Regions from separate parts of the Pectobacterium sp. A5351 genome, predicted to be linked through region 2. Evidence: predicted binding sites of a transcription regulator. Region 2 holds the regulator's gene; each other region holds the start of a gene.
What was found. Region 2 encodes CRP, which controls carbon source genes, mostly activating them, when cyclic AMP is high. Its sites were predicted from a motif close to ATGTGANNNNNNTCACAT; they were not measured.

Region 1 (4,141 bases), 2.1 Mb from region 2:
GATTCTGGAGCCCATCGTGCAAGGGGCGGGCGGAATGCGCTTTTACCACCCAGCCTATCTGAGCAGGGTGCGGGAACTGTGCGACCAATGGGATATTTTGCTGATTGCCGATGAGATCGCCACCGGGTTTGGCCGCACTGGCAGGCTGTTTGCCTGCGAACATGCAGGAATTTCGCCCGACATTATGTGCCTGGGAAAAGCGCTTACCGGCGGTTATATGACGCTCTCCGCCACGCTGACCACCCGGTTGATCGCCGAAACGATCAGCAATGGCTCGGCAGGCTGTTTTATGCACGGCCCCACATTTATGGGTAATCCGCTTGCGTGCGCGGCGGCCAACGCCAGCCTGTCGCTGTTGGCGGAGAACCGCTGGCAGCAGCAGGTACAGCAGATTGAGCGGCAGTTGCGAGAAGCACTGCAACCCTGCGCGGATTCTCCGCTGGTGGCGAACGTTCGCGTGCTGGGCGCTATCGGCGTAGTGGAAACACAGCGTCCGGTTAATATGGCACGACTACAGCGTTTCTTCGTCGAGCGCGGCGTCTGGATTCGTCCTTTTGGTCGACTCATTTATCTGATGCCGCCGTTTATCATTCAGCCTGATGAGCTGCGTAGACTGACCGACGCCGTCTGTTCCGCTATCCGTGACGAACAGCTCTTTAGCTAAGTAATAATTTAAGATGCAACGCAATCTGCATTGCATCCCTTATCGCTGTGCCGATCTGCCAGCATAGCCATATGACGTTAACAGTGTGAGCTGTGGCACATTAATTCCATTAGCGTTATGATAATACTCTCAGCTAATCAGGAATTTCCCATGCGTAATACGTTCATTGTTTGCTGGCAGTATTTACGCGCTTTCGCATTGATTTATCTCTGCCTGCTGGCAGGCAATGCGGTATCCGCGTTACTTCCGTTCACTATCCCTGGCAGTATCATCGGCATGCTGGTTTTGTTCACGCTTCTTGCCTCACAAATCCTGCCCGCACAGTGGGTGAAATCAGGCTGCCACCTTCTTATTCGCCATATGGCGATGCTGTTCGTCCCCATTGGCGTCGGTGTGATGAATTATTACGATCTGCTCAGTCAACAGTTTGGCCCCATCGTGATTTCTTGTTTGGTCAGTACCTTTATTGTGATGCTGGTTGTAGGTTTCAGTACTCAGGTAATGCAGCGTGAAAGCACCATGGCCAGTGACCGCACACCGCCGAAGGATAAAGAATAATGTTCAGCTATTTGTGGTGGTCACTCCCTCTCACCCTGATTGTGTTTTTCACCGCGCGTAAACTGGCCGTGCTGACCAGGATCTCCTTGTTGAATCCGCTACTGGTGTCGATGGCGATTATTATCCCGCTGCTGTTGGTGTTGAAGATTCCCTACGAGCACTATTTTCAAGGCAGCAAAGTCCTTAACGACCTGCTGCAACCGGCAGTGGTCGCACTGGCGTTCCCCCTTTATGAACAGTTGCACCAAATTCGCGCCCGCTGGAAATCGATCATCAGCGTGTGCTTCATCGGCAGTCTGGCAGCCATTATTTCCGGTACGCTGGTAGCGCTGTGGATGGGGGCCTCGCCGGAAATCGCCGCCTCAGTGCTGCCTAAATCAGTCACCACCCCCATTGCGATGGCCGTCGCTAGTTCTATTGGCGGTATCCCCGCTATCAGCGCCGTCTGCGTGATTTTTGTCGGCATTCTCGGCGCCGTATTAGGCCACAGCCTGTTCAACCGCGTGGGCATCAAAACCAAAGCTGCTCGCGGGTTGTCGATGGGCACCGCTTCGCATGCCCTCGGCACGGCGCGCTGCGCGGAGGTTGATTATCAGGAAGGGGCATTCAGTTCACTGGCGCTGGTCATCTGCGGGATCATCACGTCGTTGATAGCGCCGTTCGTCTTCCCTGTACTCCTGCTCGTCGTTAGTTAAGGCCAAATAGGGACGGTGTGTATTTCACACCGCCCACTATAAAATTGAGATACATCTCGCATTTAGAAGTTAATTTGCATCCATTTCATTCAACAAAGAGATTTTGATCACAAATTATTGCTACTCTGCTACCTAACATGATGTTATTGACGGGTAAAAAGAGTAAGCCACTATGCATCCACGATTTGAAAACGCCTTCCAGCAATTACCTGCCAGTCTGCAAGCCGCGATCCGCCCATTGCTCGATAAACCGGATTTCGCCGCCATGCTAACCGCGGACGAGGTGAATGCCGTCGGTGAAGCCAGCCAGTTAGACACCGATACATTAGCCTTTGCGCTATTGCCGCTGGCAGCCGCCTGCGCACAAGCGCCTATCTCGAATTTTCAGGTTGGCGCGATTGCGCAAGGGCTTAGCGGCAATTTCTACTTTGGTGCCAACATGGAGTTCAGCGCCGTTCAGCTTCAGCAAACGGTGCATGCCGAACAAAGCGCCGTCAGCCATGCCTGGCTGCGCAATGAGCGCGGATTACAAGCCGTCACCGTGAACTACACGCCATGCGGACACTGCCGCCAGTTTATGAACGAATTGCGCAATGCGGCATCGCTGCGGATTCAACTACCGGGTCGCCAGCCCGCCGTGCTCAGCCACTATCTGCCAGATTCCTTTGGCCCCGTCGATCTACACATCGATACTTTACTGATGGATGACGTCAACCACGGTGCAACCTTGCAGAATGTGAATGCACTTGCGCGTCAGGCGCTGGATGCCGCCAACCGTAGCCATGCACCCTACAGCAAAGCCATTAGCGGTATTGCGTTGGAGACATCAGGCGGCAACACCTATACCGGACGCTATGCGGAAAATGCGGCGTTCAATCCTAGCCTGCCACCTTTGCAAGCCGTGTTAAATCTGATGAACCTTGCCGGCGAAGATCTGTGCACGGTGAAACATGCCGTTGTCGTTGAACGTCGCAATGCGGTTGTCAGCCACTGGGCAATTTCTCAAATTATGCTGGCCGAATTGGGCTGCACCGATGTTGAACACCACTTTATTGAGGAATAGTAACAGCGATAAGCGCAGACTTTCAGCAATGGGAAGGGTGAAAAAAGAGAGGTGAATCGATAAAGCCTGCATTTCGACTAAGATGCAAGCCATCTGTAACTATTTTAATTAACAATTTCTGTACATATTCTCTGGGTAATTTAAGATTCGCAGCAGTTTCTTATCGACAACACCTGAGTTTCTTTTTTGCTATCCGAAGAGTAAAAAGCCATGGAATTAGAATACGAAAGCAAACGTCCTCTCCATATTCCCTACGCTGGTCCAATCTTGCTTGAATTCCCCCTGCTGAATAAAGGCAGCGCATTTACCGAAGAAGAACGCGCTAACTTTAACCTGCATGGTCTGCTGCCTGAAGCCGTCGAAACCATCGAAGAACAGGCAGAACGCGCCTGGCGTCAGTATCAGGAATTCAAGCACGATATTGAAAAGCACGTTTACCTACGCAACATTCAGGATACCAACGAAACCCTGTTCTACCGCCTGTTGGACGGTCACCTCAGTGAGATGATGCCCATCATCTACACCCCGACCGTTGGCGAAGCCTGTGAGCACTTCTCCGATATCTATCGCCGCGCCCGTGGCCTGTTTATCTCCTACCCTAACCGCGCACATATTGACGATATGCTGCAAAACGCCACCAAACAGAACGTGAAAGTCATCGTGGTGACCGACGGTGAACGTATTCTGGGTCTGGGCGACCAGGGCATTGGTGGTATGGGGATTCCAATCGGTAAACTTTCCCTGTACACCGCGTGTGGCGGTATCAGCCCGGCCTACACCCTGCCAGTGGTTCTGGATGTCGGTACCAACAACCCGCAGCGCCTGAACGATCCGCTGTACATGGGCTGGCGTCACCCACGTATCACCGATGACGAATACTATGCGTTCGTTGATGAATTCATCCAGGCTGTTAAGCGTCGCTGGCCAAACGTGCTGTTGCAGTTTGAAGACTTCGCGCAGAAAAACGCGACACCGTTGCTGAACCGCTATCGTGATGAAATCTGTAGCTTTAACGATGACATTCAGGGTACCGCGGCGGTTGCGCTGGGTAGCCTGATTGCCGCCAGCCGTGCAGCAGGCACACAGTTGCGCGATCAGACCGTGGCCTTCCTGGGCGCGGGCTCTGCGGGTTGCGGTATCGCTGAACAAATCATCGCACAG
Region 2 (4,141 bases):
GCGCGTGGTGCGGGCACGGCAGGTCATGCACGGGAAAACGTCTGCGATTGCGCACAGCAATACAGGCGTTTTTACGGGGCTAGCTCAGCCTTTGACGGTTACCCGCTATCATTCACTCATCATTGATTCCGCCTCTCTACCCGATTGCTTTGAGGTTACGGCCTGGAGCGAATCGGAAGGAAAACGTGACGAAATTATGGGAATCCGCCATCGCGTATTGCCGCTGGAGGGAGTGCAGTTTCATCCAGAAAGCATTCTCAGCCAGCAAGGGCATCAACTTTTGGATAATTTCCTTAAAATTTAGCCATATAGAGAGTTATTCTCTCCAATAGCCGATTTAATATTGCCTGTTATTGATTTTTTATGCATATTTATTGACTATATTTTCATTCCGATATGATGGACAGCAGAGTGAGGCAGCAAATGGCAGCAGAGCAGAAAGCAGTGACACGGGATACTCACGATAAAGTGATTTTGCCGGTTTATGCACCCGCGAAGTTTGTACCAGTGAAAGGTAAAGGGAGCCGCGTCTGGGATCAGGATGGCCGCGAGTATATTGATTTCTCTGGTGGCATTGCGGTTACGGCACTGGGTCACTGCCATCCTGCACTGGTGAACGCATTGCAGCAACAGGGTGAAAAGCTGTGGCACACCAGCAATATTTTCACCAACGAACCTGCGCTACGTCTCGCCAGCAAATTGATTGATGCCACTTTTGCCGATCGCGTGTTCTTTGTTAACTCCGGCGCTGAAGCTAACGAAGCGGCATTTAAACTGGCACGTCACTATGCGGTTAAACGTCATAGCCCGTATAAAACCAAGATCATTGCCTTCTACAATGCATTCCATGGCCGGACGCTGTTCACTGTCTCGGTTGGCGGACAGCCTAAATATGCCGATGGCTTCGGGCCTAAGCCGGCGGATATTGTCCATGTTCCTTTCAACGATTTGGCTGCGGTCAAAGCAGTGATGGACGATCACACCTGTGCCGTCGTGCTGGAGCCGATTCAGGGTGAGGGCGGCATTACGCCTGCTACGCCTGAGTTTTTGCAAGGTGTTCGCGAGCTGTGCAATCAACACAAGGCGCTGCTGGTATTTGATGAAGTGCAGAGTGGGATGGGTCGTACCGGTAAATTATTCAGCTATATGCATTACGGTATTACGCCGGATATTCTCACCACCGCTAAAGCGCTGGGCGGCGGTTTCCCGATTAGTGCGATGCTGACGACGGAAGAGATTGCCTCTGCGATGACGGTGGGGGTACACGGAACCACCTACGGCGGCAACCCGCTGGCCTGTGCGGTGGCGGAAGCGGCGCTGGATATCATCAATACGCCGGAAGTGCTGTCAGGTGTCGCAGATCGGCACGCTCGCTTTGTCAGTGAACTGGAGAAAATCAACCAGCAGTACGGCGTATTTGAGCAGGTTCGCGGTATGGGGCTGTTGTTGGGGGCAGAACTGAAATCGCAGTGGCATGGTCGTGCAGGCGAGTTTTTGGCTGCTGCAACGGCTCAGGGCCTGATGGTACTGATGGCAGGGCCGAACGTCATCCGCTTTGTGCCGTCTTTGATCATTGATGAAGACGACATTGTGCAGGGGATGGATAAGTTTGCAAAAGCCGTCGCACAGGTTGTTAACGCAGCAAACTGAGTGCGCTCTCAAAAGAGCAGCCATAAAAAAACGTAGGGAACGTTTTTCAACGTTGCGTCAGCAACGGCCCGAAGGGTGGCGAGCAGGAAGCTCGCCATAAAAAAAGCCTGAGGCCGAGGCTTCACGCTTTTTTATTGGTAGGGTACAGCGGCAGGGATTTAGCGAGTGCCGTAAACGACAATCGTTTTACCGTGCGCAGAGATCAGGTTCTGGTCTTCTAACATTTTCAGAATGCGGCCCACGGTTTCACGCGAGCAGCCAACGATTTGCCCAATTTCCTGACGAGTAATTTTTATTTGCATGCCATCTGGATGCGTCATGGCATCAGGTTGTTTGGCCAGGTTGAGTAGCGTTTGAGCAATACGGCCGGTCACATCAAGGAAGGCGAGGTTGCCGACTTTCTCTGAAGTAACCTGGAGTCTGCTTGCCATTTGCGCAGACAGACGCATGAGGATATCTGGGTTAACCTGAATGAGCTGGCGGAACTTTTTATAGGAAATTTCAGCCACTTCACAGGCGGTTTTTGCCCGCACCCAAGCGCTGCGTTCCTGACCTTCTTCAAACAGGCCGAGCTCGCCGATAAAATCGCCCTGATTGAGGTAGGAAAGGATCATTTCCTTGCCTTCTTCATCTTTGATTAGCACTGCGACAGAGCCTTTCACGATGTAGTAAAGCGTTTCTGCTTTTTCACCTTGGTGAATAAGCGTGCTCTTCGATGGATACTTGTGGATATGACAATGGGAAAGGAACCATTCGAGAGTTGGGTCTGTTTGCGGTTTGCCGAGAACCATTCGCTATCATCCTCTGTTGTAATTCACTGCGCAAATTACAGGGGTCAGAGTTCCCTGTACGGCGTGTTTAACTGCTAAAAAAAATAAAATTCAGTCTAGGCAGAATGACGTCAGGGAATATACTGGAACCACTGTACCCTTGATTTTCCGGTTGCTGCCTTGCCGCACCGTAAACGTGGCTGGGGTATGTCCGGCTACGTCATCATCTTCTTCGTTTCTGGGTTTGTCCAGAAAAGGTCTATTCTATTTTCGTTTTAACACAGCTTTAAGGACGTGTCTTGTGTTGTCTCGCTTCAGCATGACAAAGCTCTGATTAACGCTGGTTTTTGTACAGTAACGGTATAAATTTTCAAAAAATTTTTAGTGGAGAGGCACCATGCAGGCACGGGTAAAATGGGTTGAAGGCTTAACGTTTTTGGGCGAATCCGCGTCAGGGCACCAGATCTTGATGGACGGTAATTCCGGTGATAAAGCGCCCAGTCCGATGGAAATGGTGTTGATGTCTGTGGGGGGATGCAGCGCGATTGATGTGGTGTCGATTCTGCAAAAAGGCCGCAACGATGTGGCGGACTGCGAAGTGAAACTGACGTCAGAGCGCCGGTCTGACGCGCCGCGTTTATTTACCCATATCAATCTGCATTTTATCGTGACGGGAAAAGGGCTGACCGACAAAGCCGTTGAGCGAGCTGTCGCACTATCAGCGGAAAAATACTGCTCTGTGGCACTGATGCTGGGCAAAGCCGTTGAGGTAACGCACAGCCACGAAATTAGAGTGCTGGAATAATCCCTTTCTCTGGGTACTAATTCTGGTCACTTAAGCCTGTTATTAGCGGAAACACAGGGGGAGGTTCCCGCAGGGAGGCCTCACCCTGTGGTCGCCCGTATATCTCGATGCTTATTCGATGGTTTTCCCTTCAATTAACCGCTGCACCAGCGGTGCCATGATGAGCTCCATCGCCAGCCCCATTTTCCCGCCGGGAACGACCAACGTGTTGATGTGGGAGATAAACGATCCCTGCAACATGGCCAGCAGATAGGGGTAATCAATATTATCCAACCCCTGAAAGTGAATAACGACGAAGCTTTCATCCAGTGACGGGATCGATTTGGCAGCAAACGGGTTGGAGGTGTCCACGGTGGGTACGCGCTGGAAGTTGATGTGCGTACGAGAGAACTGCGGGGTGATGTAGGTGATGTAGTCTTCCATCGAACGGACGACGGAATCCATCACCGCTTCACGCGAGTGACCACGTTCATTGACATCACGAATCAGCTTTTGGATCCATTCCAGGTTGACGATCGGCACCACGCCGACGAGCAAATCGACATGCTGTGCCACGTCGTTTTGCTCGGTGACCACACCGCCGTGCAGCCCTTCATAAAACAGAATGTCGGTGGGTTCCGGCATCGGCTCCCACGGCGTGAAGGTTCCGGGAACCTGATTATAGGGAATCGCTTCATCGTAAGTATGAAGGTATTTACGCGTCTGACCGCGGCCGTGCAGGCCATATTCGATAAACGACTGTTCCAGCAGGCTGAAGTCATTCGCTTCCGGGCCGAAGTAGCTGATGTGGCGTCCTAAATCACGTGCTTTGCGAATGGCCATATCCATTTCTGGGCGGGTATAGCGGTGAAAACTGTCCCCTTCCAGCTGGGCGGCTCGCAGGTCAAGCTGCTGAAAAATCTTACGGAAGGCCAGG
Region 3 (4,141 bases), 330 kb from region 2:
TGCCGCGTCTGGAAACCGTTTTGTTCCAGCAGCAGTTGGGTACGCTGCGCGACAAAACTGACCGCATTCAGGCACTGGCAGGTTGGGTGGCTGGTCAGATTGGCGCTGATGTGAATCACGCGACGCGTGCGGGTCTGCTGTCCAAGTGTGACCTGATGACCAACATGGTGTTTGAATTCACCGACACGCAGGGCGTGATGGGGATGCACTATGCGCGTCATGATGGCGAAGCGGAAGATGTTGCCGTTGCGCTGAATGAGCAGTATCAGCCGCGCTTTGCAGGTGATGAACTGCCGTCTTCCTCAGTGGCCTGTGCGCTGGCGATTGCCGACAAGATGGATACGTTGGCAGGGATTTTTGGCATTGGCCAACACCCGAAAGGCGACAAAGACCCGTTTGCGCTGCGTCGTGCCGCCCTCGGTGTGCTGCGTATCATCGTCGAAAAACGTCTGCCGCTGGATTTGCAGACGCTGGCCGAAGAAGCGGTGCGTTTGTATGGTGCCAAGCTGACTAACGCCAACGTTGTTGATGATGTGATTGAGTTTATGCTCGGTCGTTTCCGCGCCTGGTATCAGGAAGAAGGCCACAGCGTGGATACTATTCAGGCGGTATTGGCGCGTCGTCCAACTCGCCCGGCAGATTTCGATGCCCGCGTGAAAGCCGTCAGCCACTTCCGTTCGCTGGATGCCGCCGCAGCGCTGGCAGCGGCTAACAAGCGCGTTTCCAACATTCTGGCGAAGTCTACCGATACGCTGAATGAGAGCGTCAACGCTGCCGTATTGAAAGACGCGGCGGAAATTACGCTGGCAACGCACCTTGTTGTGCTGCGCGACAAGCTGACGCCGCTGTTTGCTGAAGGTCGCTATCAGGAAGCGCTGGTTGAGTTGGCTTCGCTGCGTGAACCTGTCGATGCATTCTTCGATCAGGTGATGGTAATGGCGGAAGATGAGCAGGTGCGTGTGAACCGCCTGACGCTGCTGAGCCAACTGCGTGAGCTGTTCTTGCAGGTTGCGGATATTTCCGTGCTGCAATAACGGCGATAGCGTCACCGTCGTCCTAATCCCCGAGTCGGTTCTCCTGCTCGGGGGTTATTTTTTCCGCGTTGTAAACGTCCCGCTGCTGTTCCTGTCCGTAACGACGGACTACTCCATGCTAAAACCCTGTCGTCATACTTTTTTAATACTGTTCATTTAAGCATGAATTTACTCGCCCAGTGCCTGTGCTCGCCCCGGTATCTCGATCCTAAAAGAGCGGCATTATGTTGTCAGATCTGGCCTTTTCCTGCACAGCCAGCCTGATTCGACTATGCTTATGTCGTAGAAAATCTTGTCATGGAAAATCCGTCGCTAGCGTGTTTTTGTCTGAGTAAAGCACGTCTGGCGGGGCAGTAAGCATAACAGGAGTAGGGCATGAGAAGGCTGATGATGTACCGTTCACGCTGGCTGCTGCCAGTTCTGGTTATTCTGGCGGCATTGCAGTTGGCTGCCTGTGGTGACAGCGAGGCGGAGCAGCGGAAGGCATTCATTGCATTCCTGCAAAGCGCACAGTCGCAGCAGGATGGGACGCTGCCAGCATTGACGGAAGAACAAAAGAAGAGTTTTGGCAATTTTGCCAACGATTATGCGATTTTAACCACCTTTTCTCAGCAGTTTAATCAGGCTGTATCCGGCAGTTTGACGCCGATGCTGGGGCAAATTTCCCGTATTCGCGTCCCTAAAGACTATCTGATACAGCGTGATGACCTTCGGCAATCTATCGGGGCAATGAACCTGCTGAGCCAGCATGTGCAGGCGGCGAAAGTGCAGGCGGACAATGCCCACCGAATGCTAAAACAACCTGAAGAGGTGCAGATACCCTATGAGCGGCTGTATGCACGCACGGTAATACAGCCAACTAACGCGCTGTTGCCCGCCATTCCGAGTGCGATTGCCTTCGCACAGAGCCTGATTCAGATCGGTGATTTCCTTCAGGCTCAGGGCGATCAGGTTGTGTTTAATGGTGCATCGGTGCAATTCCGTACGCCGCAGCAGGTGGCGCAATATAATGGCATGGTGGTGGCGTTACCTATGCAACAGCAGAATTTAATGAATGCGCTTAGAGGGATAAATGGCGTGAATTATCCCTAGCGGCGTTGTTTTTTTAGTGCGTCAACGATTCTATATTACGGGTCGGTATGCTGGGTAAAGTTGAGTTTGGCTGGGAGAGGGTGAAAATAAATTGTGATTTACATCACATAAATAAAACAAACACACACCATTAAAATGTGATGTAAATCACATATGGTGAGTCGTATTTGTCTGGGAATTGGTTTAGTTTTTCATTTTTAACGGCTTTTTGTGAAGTAAATCACCTATTTGTATCGTTGATGTAGGGTGGTTGTGTGATTTTTGTCACGTTCCTGCCATGGAGTTGCGGTATGAAAACAGCGTGTTAGAGTCCGCGCTGCATACAGTAATACTGACGGAAGCAATCGGTGTTTTGATAACCGATAGGTCTATAACCAGCCGAGGTTTTGGTCACTGCTGATATCTCGGTAAAAAATAAGACTGTCGGTCGTTGTTGCTAACCATCGCTGCAACTAACACATATTGTCACGCCGTCTCACGATAATTACCACGCGCTCTTATTGTCAGCGCGTTTCAATAGGGGTGTGTTTTTATGCTTTCACCAGATATTAAGATCAAAGTGCAAAACTTTGGTCGCTTCCTCAGCAATATGGTTATGCCCAATATTGGCGCCTTTATCGCCTGGGGTATTATTACCGCGCTGTTTATTCCTACCGGCTGGATTCCCAATGAAACGTTGGCGAAGCTCGTCGGCCCGATGATTACGTATTTGCTGCCATTGCTGATTGGTTATACCGGCGGACGTCTGGTATTCGGTGAGCGTGGTGGCGTGGTGGGTGCAATTACGACGATGGGTGTGATCGTCGGGACTGATATCCCGATGTTCCTCGGCGCCATGATCGTCGGTCCATTGGGCGGCTGGGCGATCAAACGTTTTGACCGCGTGGTCGACGGTAAAATCAAGAGCGGCTTTGAAATGCTGGTCAACAACTTCTCTGCCGGTATTATCGGTATGTTGTTGGCAATTCTGTCATTTTTGGCGATTGGTCCGCTGGTTGAAGTCTTCTCTCAGGTACTGGCTTCCGGCGTTAACCTGATGGTACAGAACAACCTGCTGCCGTTTACGTCCATCTTCGTTGAACCCGCGAAAATTCTGTTCCTGAACAATGCGATCAACCACGGTATCTTCTCACCACTGGGCATTCAGCAGGCAACGGAAACCGGCAAGTCTATTTTCTTCCTGATCGAAGCAAACCCAGGCCCAGGTATGGGCGTGTTGATGGCTTATATGTTCTTCGGTCGTGGTAATGCGAAAGAGTCTGCGCCAGGTGCGGCGATTATCCACTTCCTGGGCGGGATTCATGAAATTTACTTCCCGTATGTACTGATGAATCCGCGTCTGATTATCGCGGTGATTCTGGGCGGGATGACTGGCGTGTTTACGCTGAGCGTGCTGGGCGGTGGTTTGGTTTCTCCAGCGTCTCCAGGTTCGATTCTGGCGGTGCTGGCGATGACGCCAAAAGGCGCTTACTTCGCTAACCTCGCAGCCATTGCAGCGGCCTTCGCAGTATCCTTCATCGTGTCGGCGATTCTGCTGAAAAGCACCAAGCAAAAAGAAGAAGATCTGAGCGACGCAACGCGCCGCGTACAGGAAATGAAAGCCTCTGCGAAAGGTACGGCGACGAGCGTTGGCGTCAGCGGCGATATGAGCACCGTACGTAAAATCATTGTCGCCTGTGACGCCGGTATGGGTTCCAGTGCGATGGGGGCTGGCGTGCTGCGCAAGAAGGTGCAGGATGCCGGGCTGACCAACATTTCGGTGACCAACAGCGCGATCAACAGTCTGCCGGACGATGTCGACCTGGTCATTACGCACCGCGATCTGACCGAACGTGCGATGCGTCATGCGCCGCAGGCACAGCACATCTCACTGACCAACTTCCTTGATAGCGGTCTGTATAGCGATCTGGCGGCTCGTCTGGTGGCTGCGCAGGGTGCCGTGCAGCCTGAAACCGTGGCGACGCCTGTCCCTGCTACCGCTGAGGCGCAGACGAACCTGTTCCAACTGGGGGCGG

Region 1: cdd (cytidine deaminase) is a predicted target of CRP. The motif match lies at 2,013-2,030, and genes of this name have one in related genera.
Region 3: O1Q74_RS19575 (PTS mannitol transporter subunit IICBA) is a predicted target of CRP. The motif match lies at 2,379-2,396, and genes of this name have one in related genera.

Annotation. Positions count from the first base shown of each region.
Region 1 covers NZ_CP116477.1:1,572,053-1,576,193, reverse strand. The annotation lists gene bioA (adenosylmethionine--8-amino-7-oxononanoate transaminase) at 1-664, shown strand, start outside; gene O1Q74_RS07490 (CidA/LrgA family protein) at 815-1,222, shown strand; gene O1Q74_RS07485 (CidB/LrgB family autolysis modulator) at 1,222-1,917, shown strand; gene cdd (cytidine deaminase) at 2,090-2,980, shown strand; gene O1Q74_RS07475 (NAD-dependent malic enzyme) at 3,191-4,141, shown strand, end outside.
Region 2 covers NZ_CP116477.1:3,915,684-3,919,824, reverse strand. The annotation lists gene O1Q74_RS18095 (aminodeoxychorismate synthase component II) at 1-304, shown strand, start outside; gene argD (bifunctional acetylornithine/succinyldiaminopimelate transaminase) at 424-1,650, shown strand; gene crp (cAMP-activated global transcriptional regulator CRP) at 1,809-2,441, opposite strand; gene O1Q74_RS18080 (OsmC family protein) at 2,818-3,225, shown strand; gene O1Q74_RS18075 (phosphoribulokinase) at 3,337-4,141, opposite strand, start outside.
Region 3 covers NZ_CP116477.1:4,247,640-4,251,780, reverse strand. The annotation lists gene glyS (glycine--tRNA ligase subunit beta) at 1-1,034, shown strand, start outside; gene O1Q74_RS19580 (DUF3053 domain-containing protein) at 1,410-2,126, shown strand; gene O1Q74_RS19575 (PTS mannitol transporter subunit IICBA) at 2,659-4,141, shown strand, end outside.